Regions from separate parts of the Zhongshania arctica genome, predicted to be linked through region 1. Evidence: predicted binding sites of a transcription regulator. Region 1 holds the regulator's gene; the other holds the start of a gene.
The links. Region 1 encodes sigma-54, which starts transcription at its own class of promoters, with help from an activator protein. Its sites were predicted from a motif close to TGGCACANNNNTTGCNNT; they were not measured.
Positions count from the first base shown of each region.

Region 2: a site for sigma-54 is predicted at 3,659-3,676, ahead of AB4875_RS14905 (sugar transferase). Genes of this name have one in related genera too.

Region 1 is NZ_JBFRYB010000001.1:1,232,237-1,239,983, forward strand. Features, by position in the region: gene yjgA (ribosome biogenesis factor YjgA) at 1-219, opposite strand, end outside; gene mgtE (magnesium transporter) at 258-1,616, opposite strand; gene AB4875_RS05605 (HPr family phosphocarrier protein) at 1,736-2,005, opposite strand; gene rapZ (RNase adapter RapZ) at 2,020-2,874, opposite strand; gene AB4875_RS05615 (PTS sugar transporter subunit IIA) at 2,876-3,325, opposite strand; gene hpf (ribosome hibernation-promoting factor, HPF/YfiA family) at 3,364-3,651, opposite strand; gene AB4875_RS05625 (RNA polymerase factor sigma-54) at 3,729-5,225, opposite strand; gene lptB (LPS export ABC transporter ATP-binding protein) at 5,369-6,094, opposite strand; gene lptA (lipopolysaccharide transport periplasmic protein LptA) at 6,097-6,690, opposite strand; gene lptC (LPS export ABC transporter periplasmic protein LptC) at 6,677-7,246, opposite strand; gene kdsC (3-deoxy-manno-octulosonate-8-phosphatase KdsC) at 7,249-7,747, opposite strand, start outside.
Region 2 is NZ_JBFRYB010000001.1:3,290,440-3,298,186, reverse strand. Features, by position in the region: gene AB4875_RS14920 (glycosyltransferase family 2 protein) at 1-875, shown strand, start outside; gene AB4875_RS14915 (DUF8692 domain-containing protein) at 1,105-1,812, opposite strand; gene AB4875_RS14910 (glycosyltransferase family 2 protein) at 1,835-2,881, opposite strand; gene AB4875_RS14905 (sugar transferase) at 2,912-3,601, opposite strand; gene AB4875_RS14900 (oligosaccharide flippase family protein) at 3,928-5,166, opposite strand; gene AB4875_RS14895 (winged helix DNA-binding protein) at 5,624-6,139, opposite strand; gene AB4875_RS14890 (aldehyde dehydrogenase family protein) at 6,308-7,699, shown strand; gene AB4875_RS14885 (cytochrome P450) at 7,696-7,747, shown strand, end outside.

The sequences.
Region 1 (7,747 bases):
CATTAGCTTGCCAATGTATTGTAACTGGCGGCGCAGCCCTTCACGACTGGTTAGGCGTCTCGCGGTGGCGATCGCCTCTGAGAGATGCTCGTCGTGAACTGGAATTTTTGCCAGCTCATTGTTACTAAGTTTTACCAGTTGCTCGCCTAGGTTTTGCAGTGCCTGCATTTCCTTTTTAACGGCGGTTTTACTTGGGCGTTCTAATTCTGATTCGGTCACAGTGCGATCCGTTTAGTTATCTAATAGTGTTTTTTGGTTTAACCATAAAAATAACTGGCAAGACCGAGAAATGATAAAAACCCAATCACGTCAGTGACGGTGGTCAGTACCACGCCGCCCGCCAAGGCGGGATCAATATTCAGTGATTTCATGGCCAGTGGTAATACCGCGCCAGCTAGTGCGGCGGTAATTAAATTGATAATGATTGCTGCACCGATAATGCCGCCCATCAAGGGGTCGTCGAACCACAGGGTAGTGGCCGCAGCCACAACAATAGCCCAAACCACGCCGTTAATAGCGCCGACCGCCATCTCTCGATTTATTAACCAGCGGCGGTTATCTGGGCTAATGTGACCCAGGGCCATACCGCGAATAACTACCGTTAGGGTCTGGGTGCCGGCGACACCACCCATACTAGCCACTATCGGCATCAAAACCGCCAGGGCAACGACTTTTTCGATGGTGCCTTCAAATAAATTAATCACCGCCGAGGCGATAAATGCGGTCAGTAAATTAATACCAAGCCATACAGCGCGTCGCGGTGCAGTGGTTAGAACAGCGGCGAAAGTGTCTTCGTCTTCGTCCAAACCGGCCATGCTCATTAATGAGTGATCAGACTCTTCTCGGATAACATCGACCACGTCATCGATGGTGATACGGCCAAGTAATAAGCTATTTTCATCGACGACGGGTGCGGATACCCAGTCGTGTCGTGCGAAGAGTGTGGCAACTTCGCGCGATGACATCCTTGCTGGAATGGGTTCCACCTCGGTATCCATGATCTCGCGAACCGTGACACTGGGGTCAGATACCAAAAGCTTACGCAGCGACAATACCCCGATGTACTGATCGTTGCGGTTAACGACAAGCAGACTGTCGGTCATTTCTGGCAGCTGTTCGTGGCGGCGCAGATAGCGGAGCGCAACATCAAGAGTGATATTTGGCCGGACGGTGATAGTGTCGGTGTTCATCAAACCACCGGCAGTGTCCTCGTCGTAGGACATCACATGCTCGACTCGAATCCGATCTTGGTGATCCATGGAGTCGAGGACTTCGCGAATTACTCGGTCGGGTAATTGCTGGAGGATATCAGCGATATCATCCGCTTCGAGCCCTTCGGTAATAGTCGCGACTTCTTCCGCGTCCATTTGGCGCAGGAACTGGCTCTGAACTTCATCGTTAAGATGCTGGAGAATGTCGCCTTCATTCTCAATATCGATGAGCTGCCACAACACACTACGAATTTTGTGCGGCGTTGATTCTATTAAATGGGCTGCATCGGCGGAGGGCAAACCGTTTAACATGCGGCGAATTTGCAGGAAGCCGCCAGACCCCAAGGCGTCGTTCAGGGTTTTTAGCTGGCTCTCGGTTTGAAGCTTGTCAGCAGTCTGGGCCATACCTATCCCTAGCCTGAGCCGTTAAGTGGAAGAAAGTCTGAAGCGATTATCCTTTAAAGTGATGCCTGCAACAATCGGCAGCACCGAGCTAGCAGCACAAATAAGTCATATAAGACGTATTATTCTGCCTCGCCGAAACGTTGAGAAATAATATCGAGTACCGCAGATAGGGCTGCCTGTTCATCTTCGCCATCACATCGCACGGTAATCTCGGTACCCTTGTTTGCGGCCAACATCATGACGGCCATAATGCTCTTGCCGTCGACAGACTTGTCTCTGACACCGATTTGAATACTGGAGCCAAAAGCGCCAGCTGTGGCTACTAATTTTGCAGCTGCACGGGCGTGCAGGCCGAGTTTATTGATGATTATTATATTAGATTCGACCATCGTGGTTACTCTGATTACTGGAGTTCGCGATGGCGAACTTGCAGGTCTGGATAGGCAGTGCGTAGAGCCTTGGCAAGGGTTTCAACCATATATACTGAGCGGTGTTGACCGCCGGTACAGCCAATGGCAACAGTGAAGTAGCTACGGTTACTGGCCTCAATCTTCGGCAGCCAGTGTTGTAAATATTGGAGGATGTGGTCGTGCATCAGACGGACATCTTCTTGACTGCTGAGATAATTTTGGACTTCGGCATCTTGCCCAGTGAAGGCGCGCAACTCTTCTCGCCAGTGGGGGTTGGGGAGCATGCGGAGGTCATAAACAAGGTCGGCATCAATCGGTAGGCCGCGTTTAAACCCGAAGGACTTCAGCTGTATCGCCAGTTTGCTTGCATCTACGCCCAAGATGCGATCACGGATAGCTGCCCGCAGCTCATGGACGGTCATGTCGCTGCTGTCGATAGCCAGTGATGCTTCGACTACGATGGGTTCAAGCAGCGCGGTTTCGAGCTTGATCGCGTCCGCCAGCGGTAAGGAGTCTGTGGTTAGTGGGTGCCGCCGCCGTGTTTCACTGAAACGCTTAATCAGCTTGTCGTCGCCAGCGTCTAAAAATACGATACGCAGGCGGGCATGTTTTTTAACCTCGTCGCAGAGTGATTTAAAGCGTGCGAGTTCACCCGGGGAGTTGCGGGCGTCAATACAAACCGCAACCTGCTGATGAACTTTTAGAGGGCTTTGCGACAGCTCTCTAACCAGCTCCGGTAATAGTGATACCGGCAAGTTGTCGATGGCGTAGAAGCCCTCATCCTCTAGTTGGTGAAGGGCCGTACTTTTTCCCGATCCCGAGCGTCCACTAAGAATGATGAGTTCCATATCAGCTTGCTATCGCGCGTTTGAAAAGGGTGTCGCTGTCTTCCGCGCTGCGTAAGCTATTGCGGAAATCGGGATCATTAAATGCTGTGGCTAGTGCGCCAAGAACCTTTAAGTGCTCGTCGTGGGCTTCCGCAGGGACGATAAGCGCAAATATAAGATCAACGGGCGCGTCGTCCACGGCTTCAAAATCAATAGGCTGTTCTAGCTTGAGCAGCATACCTGTGATGCTGGTACAGCGACTGCTGCGGCAGTGCGGAATGGCCACGCCATGGCCAATTCCAGTGCTGCCTAAACGTTCGCGGGCGAGCAATTCATTGAATAACTCGTCAGCGTTAAATTCGGGATTGTCGGCGGTAATACCGGCGGCAATATATTCTAGTAAGCGTTTCTTACTGGTGACGGACGCACTGTATTCAGTGCGTCCGGTAGTGAGTATTGATTCAAGTGTCATGATAGTTACTTGTTTAACTGCGTTTGGAACCGAAGGCCTTAGCGGCCCAGCGATTTCTCTTTGTGTTTAATTAATTGACGATCAAGCTTGTCGGTTAGACTGTCAATTGCCGCGTACATGTCTTCTGATTCACAGGTTGCAAATAAATCTGCGCCGGCAACATGCACCGTCGCCTCGGCCTTTTGAACGAGTTTTTCTACCGTCAGAGTGACGTCAGTATTGGTGATATTGTCAAAGTGTCGCTGCAGTTTTGTCAGCTTATTGTTTACATAATCGCGGAGGGCGGGGGTAACGTCTACGTGATGACCACTTACAGTAATCTGCATAATTTGCTCCTTCATCGCTTAAAAATGCTGGCGCCTCGCGGCGAGTCGCTGCTAGCAGTGATCCTTAGATCACTACATTATACTAGTCGCTTCCGCTCATTTGAGGGCGGAATAACCAGTGATTCTCTGTATTTTGCAATGGTACGCCGCGCAACTTGAATACCCTGTTCGCCAAGCAAGTCTGTTATTTTACTGTCGCTTAAGGGTTTGCGAGGGTTTTCTGCGGCCACCAATTTTTTAATTAAGGCGCGTATCGCCGTGCTTGAGCACTCGCCGCCAGTATCTGTAGATACATGGCTTGAGAAAAAGAATTTTAGTTCAAAAATACCGCGTGGCGTGTGCATGTATTTTTGCGTGGTGACCCGCGAGATGGTGGATTCATGCATACCGACGGCTTCGGCAATGTCGTGCAATACGAGTGGCTTCATTGCCTCTTCGCCATATTCAAGAAAGCCGCGTTGGTATTCGACTATCTTGGTCGCTACTTTCATTAGGGTTTCATTGCGACTAATAAGACTTTTAATGAACCAGCGTGCCTCTTGGAGATTGTCGCGAATATAGTCATTATCACTGCTATTACTGCTTTGGCGAGCCAGTGACGCATATTGGGCATTTATTTGAATTTTGGGCGCAATGTCTGGATTTAGTTCTACTAACCAGCGACCTTCTTTTTTGCTAACAAAAACATCGGGAATAACGTATTCAGTGTCGTCGCTGCCAATCGCGTTACCAGGAGTGGGGTCTAGTGATTGGATAAGTTTTAAAATATCGCGCAACTGCTCTTCTTTGAGACGACAGCGGCGCATAATTTGGTTGTAATCGCGGTTGCCCAGTTGTGCCATATACTGGCTAACTACTAGGCAGGCTTCTTCAGCGTAAGGCGTATTCTGGGGCAGCTGTTTGAGCTGGATTAAAAGGCATTCCTGCAGGTCTCTGCCGCCAACGCCAGGCGGATCAAATTGTTGGATGAGGTGTAAAACAGCGTTCACCTCTTCAATTTCTATCGCATCGCTATTAAAACCTTCTACCAGTTCCTCTGGGCTTACCGTCAGCCGGCCTTTTTCATCGATGGCATCGATAATCGCGGCGGCGATCATTTGGTCAATATCAGATAAGCGGCTCAGATTGAGCTGCCAGCGCAGGTGGTCTTGAAGTGAATCTGAGCTGGAATTTCGATAATCGTTGTTGTAGTCATTGTCTTCGCCCGAGGCGCCGCTGCCCGAGCTACTGCCACTGCCGCTGGTTTGGAATACGTCATCCCATTGGCTGTCGACCGGCAGGTCTTCGGGAATGTCGCTGCGCTCTGCCCATTCAGTATCTGCTTCAGGCAGAGGCGCTTCTATCTCGTTGTCACTGGCTTTTTCAGGTTTTTTGGGTTCGGCGGAAGTCGGTTCGATATTGACTTCTATGTCGCCGTCGTCATCACTGATTTCCAGTAGTGGGTTAGAATCTAGCGCTGATTGAATTTCTTGCTGAAGGTCTAAAGTGGACAGTTGTAATAGACGAATTGCCTGCTGCAGCTGGGGTGTCATTGTCAGGCTTTGGCCGACTTTTAGCTGTAGCGATTGTTTCATAGGCGGTGACTTCTACAACGTGAATTAAGTGGTAATGCGAACGAAATTTCGTTCTACCGGCACGTGATATGCCTCTATGTCAGTGTAGTCGCGACACGGTTTCCCTGCAATACCTGTGCCGATTCATTTATACAGAACAGTACTTACAGCGTAAATTTGTCGCCGAGGTAAATATCACGAACGATCTGGCTATTGAGCACCGCTTCGGCGTTGCCTTCGGCCACAATGCGCCCCTCGCCGACAATATACGCCTTGTCACAAATATCCAGTGTTTCGCGGACATTGTGGTCGGTGATCAATACCCCAATACCCCGAGCTTGCAGGTGCCGAATGATATTTTGAATGTCGTTTACCGAAATAGGGTCTACCCCTGCAAAGGGTTCGTCGAGCAGTATAAAGCTAGGCTCGGTCGCCAGTGCGCGGGCAATCTCCACCCGTCTGCGCTCGCCGCCAGACAGCGCCATTCCTTGAGACTTACGAATGTGGGTGATGTGGAATTCTTGTAGTAGCGCTTCAAGCTTGTCTTTGCGCTGGCTGCGATTGAGATCTCGGCGGGTTTCAAGAATGGCCATAATGTTGTCAGCAACGCTGAGTTTGCGAAAGATCGAGGCTTCCTGGGGTAAATACCCCACCCCGTGTTTGGCGCGCCCCTGAATAGAGAGTTTGGTGAGGTCGCTATCATCGAGTTGAATCGTGCCGCGGTCGGCGTTCACAATGCCAACGATCATGTAGAAACAGGTGGTTTTACCCGCCCCATTTGGTCCCAGTAAGCCGACAATTTCACCGCTGCGAATAGTGAGGGATACGTCTTTTATGATTTCGCGGCCTTTATAGGCCTTGGCGAGATTCTTAGCTTGTAGAACAGGCATGGCTAGTTAGCGTCCTTTGGGGCAGCGGTTGCATTGGCATCTTCTGGCGCTTGCACAATGGCCGCAGGGCTGATGTCTTTTTGTGCGGCTTGGGCGTCGTCAGGCACCGCCTGAGGTTGCAATGTCATTTTGACTCGATTTTCTTTGTCATTGCTGCCGCCATCGGCGATAACCATTTGTTTGCGGCCGCTATACACCACTCTATCCCCCGAGATTTTCGAACCCTGATGGGTGATAGAAGCATTTCTTTGAAGCAATATTTCCTCTTCTTGCAGGCTATATTCGATGCGCTGGGCGGTGGCAATAACGACACCTTCGTCAGCTCGGGGTTGCTGTTCAAAGTAGGCGGGTGTGCCCTCGGCGATGACTTTTTCGACCTTGCGGTCGGATTCAACGATGGTGAGTTTATCGGCGCGAATTTTTAATGAGCCTTGGCTCATATTGACGTTGCCGATGTAAATGCCCTGATTTTTCTCGTATACCGCGCGATCTGAGCTTAGGTTGATCGCCTGTTTACGGTCATCGGGAAGGCTGAGTGAATATTGACTTACACTGAGCAAAAGCGCGGCACCGAGTGCGGCTTTAGTAGGGTTCATAGCGACCTTTTACCTGATTTAGCAGTTCAACGCGCTCATCCTTCAGGCTTGCTTGCATGCCAATTGAGTGTGTTTTGCCATTACGTAATTTGAGAGTAAGTGCCAGCGGCGTACTTACCTCACTGTTTTCGAGATTTATATTCAGTGCTTCGGTGCTTATTTCTGCTTGGCGTATGAGGTCTTTCACCACCACGGTATCGGTGAGGATGAGTTTGTCGCCATCTTGCGAAAGCTGCCCGGATAGCGCGCTCGCAGTCCATGGCCGCTGTTCGGCGATGTTACCGATGTAGAAGGGTTCTTTTAGGCTAACCGAACCATCGGAAATTAAACGCTCTGCACTGCTGGCGCGCCATTGGTAGGCAATGTCGCCATTGGCGCTGTATTTTATTCCGTTTACGTTGCTGAGGTGCGAGTCGGCATCGGCGACGGCTTTAAATTCACCGCTAATACTCAACTTGCCGCTTTCGCTATATTGGGTCAGATAGATCACTGTCCCGGCGAACGCGGTAAAAGCGGAGAGCAGCGAAAGTAGCGTGAAGACGTTAAAGCTTTTCATATTCAAAGATATTGCTCTAAGGCGTCGTTTAGTTTGCCTTGCGCTTTTAAGATCAGTTCGCATATTTCTCTGACTGCGCCGCTGCCACCTGCCGCTTTAGTTTGCCAGTCGGCATGCCGTGCGACGTAGTAGTGACCATTGGCTACGGTGATGCCCAAGCCCGCCTGGCGGATGGCTGATAAATCTGGGAGATCGTCGCCAACATAGGCTATTTCTTCAAAACTGAGTCCGAGATCATTGCGCAGCTCTTCAAGAGCGACAAGTTTGTCTTCGCGGCCCTGATAGATCAAATCAATTTTTAGCTCAGCTGCGCGTCGTTTAAGCAGCTCGGAACTGCGGCCGGTAATAATGGCGGGTTTGATGCCGGCGTCGCGCAGTAGCTTTATGCCCAAACCGTCAAGAATACTAAAGCCTTTGATTTCTTCGCCGCTATTTCCAAAATAAAGACTGCCATCAGTGAGTACGCCGTCGACGTCCATAACCAATAGTTTGATGGATTTT
Region 2 (7,747 bases), 2.1 Mb from region 1:
CTTTGTATAATAAGGCCGGCCACATCGGAGACACGCTTGATTCAATAGTTGCGCAGACCGTTTCAGACTTTGAAGTTGTTGTAGTCGATGATGGATCTTCCGATAAAGGGCCCGACATCGTCCGCGAGTATAGCCAGCTCGATACCCGAATAAGGCTTATTTGCCAAGCCAACGGTGGAGTGTCTAAAGCACGTAATACCGGTATTTCTGAGGCGAAGGGCGAGTACATTGTATTCCTGGACGGAGATGATTTGTGGGCTCCGTACTTATTGTCGGAAATTGATAGCTTGTTGATTGCTTTTCCTCAATGTGGTGCTTACTCTACCGCCTACGCTCATCGCTATCAGAAAGGCGACGACATTGTCATACAACCCAAATTCAATGCATTGCAACGACGCTCGGCCCAGTTTGAGTATGATTTCTTCGCCGTTGCCAGCAGGGGTGAACTACCGATCACACCCTCTTGTGCGTGTGTTCCGGCGGTGGTTTTAAAGCAAGTTGGAGGCTTTCCAGAAGGCGAGCCAATGGGGGAGGATCAGGATATGTGGGTGCGTATCGCCTACCGTTATTCTATGGCGTTTTCCCAGCGAGTTTCTTCCTATTATCTTCAAGATGCTGATAATCGTGCCTGTTTAACAAACCCTCCAGATAGCGAATGTCCATTCAGTAAAAGACTTCTTGCTCACGCAATGAACTCCGCTGATTCACGCAAGCAGGATATGCTGCGTTTGACGGCGAATCACATTTTACATATTGCTCAGTTGAATATTCGCGCCGGCAAATCCGAAGCAGTGCTTCCCTTACTGCGTGATTCTAGAACAAGGCTCTTGCCTCTGAAGCGACTTAAGTGGGAAATTATTCGGATCTTTAGCTGAAATTATTTTGTTGCTGCGTGTTTGCGTGGGGGAATTTCAGTTTATTAATGTTACATCGATAGAACCACGTTTTTAGATAGCTGATCTACCGATTGAATTCTATCCTTTGTACACGAGGGAGTGAAGGCTAAAGCTTGCTTGGATTTCTTCGCCCAGTTTTGAGTTGCTGGGCTGAGGATAATAAAGTCATATCTATTAAGAGCACGCTGGACATCCCCCCCCCTTTTTTTTACAAAGGTTTTCTCGTTGTATCACGTTGTCTACTTGATGTTGTGTCTATTATGTCGCGTAGACTCCGATTGCCAATGTCAATCGAAAATTGGAGCCAGCAACAAATACCCAATAATTTGAAACTGTCTTCCATTAGTACTGAAGACCAGGAGAACTCGGCAGACACTAAATCAAACAAAACCGATCCAGCCCAAAAGCTAATTGCAGGTAGTGCAAAAATAAAGGAGCTTTGAATGGCACTCCGAAACAGGCACAGCACGAGAATAATCATCAGGCCAATCGCCATCTGAATAATCCAGTCTGACATACCAAATAACTCTCCAGCTAGGGTCTCATGAAGTTGAAATGCATCATCTAGCATGAGTACTATGGTACATATTGATAACCAAAACCCTGCGCTACTACGTTTTGATATTCCCAGCTGTTTACGAAATCCAGCTGTGAATAACATGATGCCCGCTGCAATCGCTAATAATATTATTCCAAGGGTAGACAGAGCGCCAGTCAGCCAGGTTTTAGTGTCTGACATACCGGCATCTTCGCTTAAGGTGGAAAAACTCAGCCCTGTTTCTCGACTTATCATTATCGTCAGTAGAATGACTATTAAACCAATAATCATAGGTTGCTTGAGTCGTTCTGGTCGAAACTTAGCGACCTCGACCCGACGACGAATAATTAATTTACTGTGCAGAATTGGCTTATCCATACTGACCTCAACTTTATTTGGCTTAAGCTGGAATACCCATTGCCTGGCGCTCAAGGGCTTCATACTGTGGTGTGGATAATATCGAAAGAAGAATTGCGCATGTTGCCGTTATAGCGCTGCGACTAAAATCTTTGACAATGATGCTACTGTTCGACTTGAACGCCAGCAAAGTTAACATTCTTGCGCTACTAGCATCTCTAGACTGGATAGCGCGGCGAGCTAAGTAACGGTACTGATAGGCCCGAGCCAAGGATTCCCACTTGGCGACAAAATCAGGATCTATCTGTCGATTTTTTTCTACTGATCGCTCCCATGCTGCAAGCTGCTTCTGCCAGTTTGCAGAAAGACCGCCACCATTTACTCGATAATATGTTAATACCTCATTCACCCCTTCAAATTTCCACTTGGTTGATAGTGCAATTCTCAGCCAGCATTCAACATCTTCGGATTGGCGAAAACTCTCGTCAAAGTACATAGCGTCGGCATGACCGTGTTCGGGGCTAAAAAAAGCGATCTCCGAAAACACCGCTTTGCGTAGTACTGGTGCGGATCCATTGCCCACTGGGTTGCGGCAGAATATATCGTCTGCACTTATATTTTTATGCTTTGGATACTGACCAATTTTCATGTCTGTTCCGGCCTCGTCGATAAACTGAGATCCGCTATAGCTGATGCCGATGTCAGGGTTCGCACGCAAGTGCGATACATGTATCTCTATCTTCTTAGGGAACCAGGTATCATCTGCATCTAATAGAGCCACAAAGTCGCCCTTTGCCCAGCGAATTCCTGTGTTTCTTGCACCTGCCAAACCTCTATTATTTTGCTTCACTAATACAATACGATTGTCATCATAGCTGTTCACGATATCCGCGCAGTTATCTGGTGAACCGTCGTCTACACAAATGATTTCTAGGTTGCGGTAGCTTTGCTCTAATACCGAATTAAGGCAGGCAGGTAGGTATTTTGCTGCGTTATACATTGGAATAACTACACTAACTAATGGCGCTCTAGTTAGGTCTAGCATTTCAGCTTTTAGCTTGTTTTCGAATGCTTTATCAATGAAATCCATGGTTTGTCTCCTTATTCGATATAGAGGGGATTAATAAGCGCCGGCGCCGAATAGAACCGCGGGTATTGTTTTTAGGGTGATGGCGATATCAGTGAACAAATTTCGTTCGCGGATATAACGAAGATCCAAATCTATTTGTTCAGCGAAGCTAAGGTCGGCGCGACCAGATACCTGCCAAAGTCCAGAAATTCCAGGTAAGGCCTTTAAGCGAAGACGGTCGTATTCGCTGTATTGTTCAACCTCTGAAACTAATGCGGGACGGGGGCCGATTAATGACATTTCGCCCCGCAGGACGTTAATTAATTGGGGTAACTCGTCAATGGATAATTTGCGGATGATGTGTCCAACGCGAGTAACTCGTGGGTCATTGACGAATTTTCTACATACTCCGTCACGGTCACTCTCCATAGATGCAACTTTGGCGTGTAACTGGGGATCAGTGCTCATTGAGCGAAACTTGATCATCGCGAAGAGCTGACCGTTTTCACCAACACGCTGCTGGCGGAAGAATATGCCGCCCTTGCTTCCTAAGACAATTGCCACTGCGGTCAATAGTAGTAAGGGAGATAGTGCGATAATAAGAAGCACGCTGCCCGTCACATCGTATGCCCGCTTATATCCCTTGCGGTAGATCCACAGAGGCAATGAGAGTAGGGGGATCACTAAAGATGACATATCTTTCGGAGTAAGCGTTGAGGGTTTTTTATTTACTTTTTGCATGGTTGAACTCCTGAAAACAAATGTTGGAAAGTTATATAACTTGCCTTTACTCTTAGTTTTGCAACCGGTGTGCCATCTTGTATTTATAATTTAAGCTGTTGTTTTATAACGATTTTAAATAGAATTCAGGTGGTTTTTATTTTTATTTATCGGTTGGATTTGCAAATTGCAACGCAAAAAAAATGGCAAATTTCAATAGTTGAAATATCTTGTGTGTGCTTTGCTAAAATTTAATATTTTTCGAGGAAAGAGCGCCGGAGGCGCTCAAGGAATGACTCAGTTTTTTAGAGCTAGGAAAATGCAGAAGTGGGGTTTAATTGATGTAACTACGCCAGAGCTCTGTGGCTGTTGTAATCTTTTGAAACGAGACCTTCTATTAATACGATAGCGGCAAGCAGGTAGAGGGCAATCATTGTCATCGTGACTGTCAGTGCACCCCATTGCGCCGCGAAGACAATAGCCACACAGAATACTGAGGTGAAAGTGATGGCTAATATATTTTCTTTTCTTAAATCATTGCCCGCCCTGAAAAACATACTGCCCGATTCAAATATCATGCGTGGTATTGCCGACAGGCAAAGGCAGCTGATCAGTAAGCTGGCATCGGCCCACTGTTCGCCAAATAGTAACGGTACATATATGGGGGCTAGGACGGCTTGCAATAAGATAATTGGCGCGATGAAAGTCATCCCGGTTTTTAGCGCGCTGATATAGCTCTTAACAAGGTTTTCTCCTGAGCGCTGTGCTTCGCATAGCTTAGGGAGTAATGCAGTATTAAATCCCTGTGTTAGTGACAAGCTAATGCCTAGTCCAGCATTTCTTGCAAAGGCATATAGCCCAAATAGATCCGGACTCAGTACTCGTCCCAATATGAATAGGTCAATTTGATTGCGTCCGTTTCGTAGGCATTCAGCCATTAATACGCCTCCAGAATAGCGGCGCATAGATTTAAGTTCAGAGAGAGCAAGCTGCCAGCGTGGTTGCCAAGTTACTTGTCGGTTTATAACGATCACCCAGACTAAGGCTGCACCGATTTTTGGCCAAATAACCGACCATACACCGAAGCCTGCAATCGCGAGGCCAGCAGCAATGAGATTGTCAGCAGTTACTGTCAGGCCCATTATTAGCCCGGCTTCCTTCATGCGATTGCTGCGCTGTAGTAGATTGAATTGCACCATGGCAAAAGGATAAATTAGGTGCGTGACAGAGAGAGCTCGAAGAAGGTCTGACAGCACGGGTGCGTTGTATAGAGCGGCGATATGCGGTGAAAGGGAGTACTGCAATGCAAACATTACTAGCCCTAAGGCCAAATTTAGCCAAAATACGGTGGCACTCACCACGGCCAGTTTGTGGTTTTCGGCTTTGACGATTAAATTACCAATACCGTTGCTAGCGAGAACGCGGACTATTTCAGCTGTTGCTATCGCTAAGGCCGCTAGCCCGTAATCATTAAGGCTTAAGTAGCGGGCCAATACTAAGGTAGTAATTAGACGCGATACTCTCACCATCATTTCACCAGCGGCGATCCAGCTAAGGTTTCTTAGGAATCCGATATGTTCAGTCATATTTCTTGTCTCGAGTTACTTAATCGCTAGTTACGGTGCATACGCGCTAGTTAAGCAATGACTGGGCCACTACTGTGATATTTTAAGTCTATGTTTTATATGGGAAATATTAATTTTTGGTGTTGCAGAGTCGCTCAATTCAAGATTGATTCGCATTTTGCAAAGCATATTGAACTGATTTAAATAAGGGGGGATATTCCGCTTTCGAATCCGGCGGTGATTGAGCCGTTTCGCCAGGGTGTTTACGCTGTTGTCCACGGACATCGCAACCGTTTATACGGCCAATAACTCATGCTAAGGCGCGGTATGCCACATATCGAGGGTAATATGACAAGTTGCGAAGACAACTTCTTTTGAGCTTATGCATGCTCTACTGTGTATGTGAAGCTTTTAACGGAGCCATCAGCCTACAAATAGTCCACTAGCCTAATCGATGATAGCTACAAGGGAGCTAGTATCAGCTCCTGATTTTCGAAAATTCGTCATCCATACGCATAAACATATAGACGCCCATTTTATTTTCGTCGTCAGAAAAATTCTCAGTAATACGTTTAATCACATTGCAGGCACTCGCGATCATTTCATTGCAGTGTTGCTGCCCTGCTGGGGTGAGTGTGATGAGTTTTTCACGTCCTGAATTTGGGTCTTCTTCCAGCTCTATATAGTTCAGTGGGGCTTTGGAAAGTGCGCGTAAGGCTTTGGAAACACTGCTGCTAGTGATGTCATACCAGTTTGTCATTAATCTCACAATGTCTTTGCGGCTGATAGCCTTCTCACCGCTGCGAGCTGTTTCTGAGCGAAGTATCCACATGATCACAGTTTGGTGGCGATCTAAACGGCCGCACTCCATCAATCCGGCTTCAATCTTCATCCCAATAGAAAAATGAATGGGATAAAAATAGTCCAAAAACATATTTGGTGCGGTTTCTTGATTGACGGGCACGTCGTCGTGTTTTTTCCAGCGGTTATTCAATTTGCTTCCCAATATATTGATTTGTATGTGAATTTAGGGTCGATTGGACACAGTGTCAAGATCTTTGGTCTGTGACATTATAATGAAAAGAAATAGTGTCGAGTTGACACTATTTCTTTTGGCGTATATTCTTGCTCGAAATGATAATGATTAGAGCAGGTTGTGGATGTGAGTATTCATCTTGAGCGCCAATTAGATACTTTGCGCAGTGCCTACCAGCTGGAGCGTTTTCCTTCGCTTGCCATAAGGTTGGATCGCCTAGGTCGTGTTAAAGCTATGCTGTCTGAGAATGAAACTGCATGGTGCGAGGCTTTATCACATGATTTTGGCTATCGCTCAGTAGATCAGAGCTCCTTTGCCGACATCACTACGACTATTAAGTCAGTAAATCATGCCTTAAAGAATTTAAAGTTCTGGATGAAAGCGGAGCGTCGCACACCCGATTTAAGTTTGAGAATGAGTGGTGCCAAGACCTATGTTGAGGCCTTTCCAAAAGGTGTTGTGGGTATTGTAAGTCCATGGAACTTCCCTATAAATTTGGCGCTTTCGCCCTTGGTTTCGGTACTTGCGGCAGGTAACCGCGCGTTTATAAAGCCTTCAGAGGCAACACCAGCAACATCGGCGTTACTGGAAAGCTTAATCGCCAAATATTTTTCCGAGGGTGAAGTGTCGGTAGCCTGTGGTGACGTCGACGTTGCTCAGGCCTTCGTTAAACTCCCGTTTGATCATATTATTTACACCGGCGGCGAAACGGTCGCCCGCCATATTATGCGTGATGCGGCTGACCACCTTGTTCCACTTACCCTTGAGTTAGGTGGCAAATCGCCGGTTATTGTTAGTAATTCGGCGGATCTAACATTGACCGCGAAGCGTGTTGCCTTTGGTAAGTACTTTAATGCCGGACAAATCTGTATTGCCCCTGATTATCTTTTAATCGCGCCGGACAGATTAGAGTCATTTCTAGCGGAATTAAAAACTGCCGTTGAAATTATCGATTCTTCACAAGGCTCTGCTGATTCAGTCGCCGTTGTTAACGACCGGCACAGACAGCGTTTAGATAATTTGGTGTCTGAGGCCGAGAGTCAGGGCGGACGTATTATTAGATTTTCAGGGACCAATAAATCGGCTTACCAATTATCCGTTTTAATTGACCCCTCCGACGATGCCGGGATTAATTGCGCCGAGATATTCGGGCCAGTATTACTTATTAAAACGATTGGCGATCTTAGCGAACAAATCACCTATATCAACAAATCCTCCCATCCCTTAGTTATTTATTACTTTGGTCGCAGCGAAGCTGAATTTAGACGCGTTGCGTGTGAAACCAGTTCGGGCGGCCTCGTTAAGAACGACGTGATTTTTCAGTATGCCAACGATGATCTGCCATTTGGCGGCGTTGGCGGCAGCGGTATGGGTAAGTATCGCGGTGAGTACGGTTTCAAAGAGTTTTCAAATAATAGGGCGGTGTATAAATCTGGATTTATCGATGTATCCGGATTTGTCACACCGCCATATTCAGGCATGTTCAGAATGGTTAATAAATTGATGAGGAAGATATGAGTAATAACGCTATGAGTAGTACAGAGACGGATATCGAACTCCTTGTTA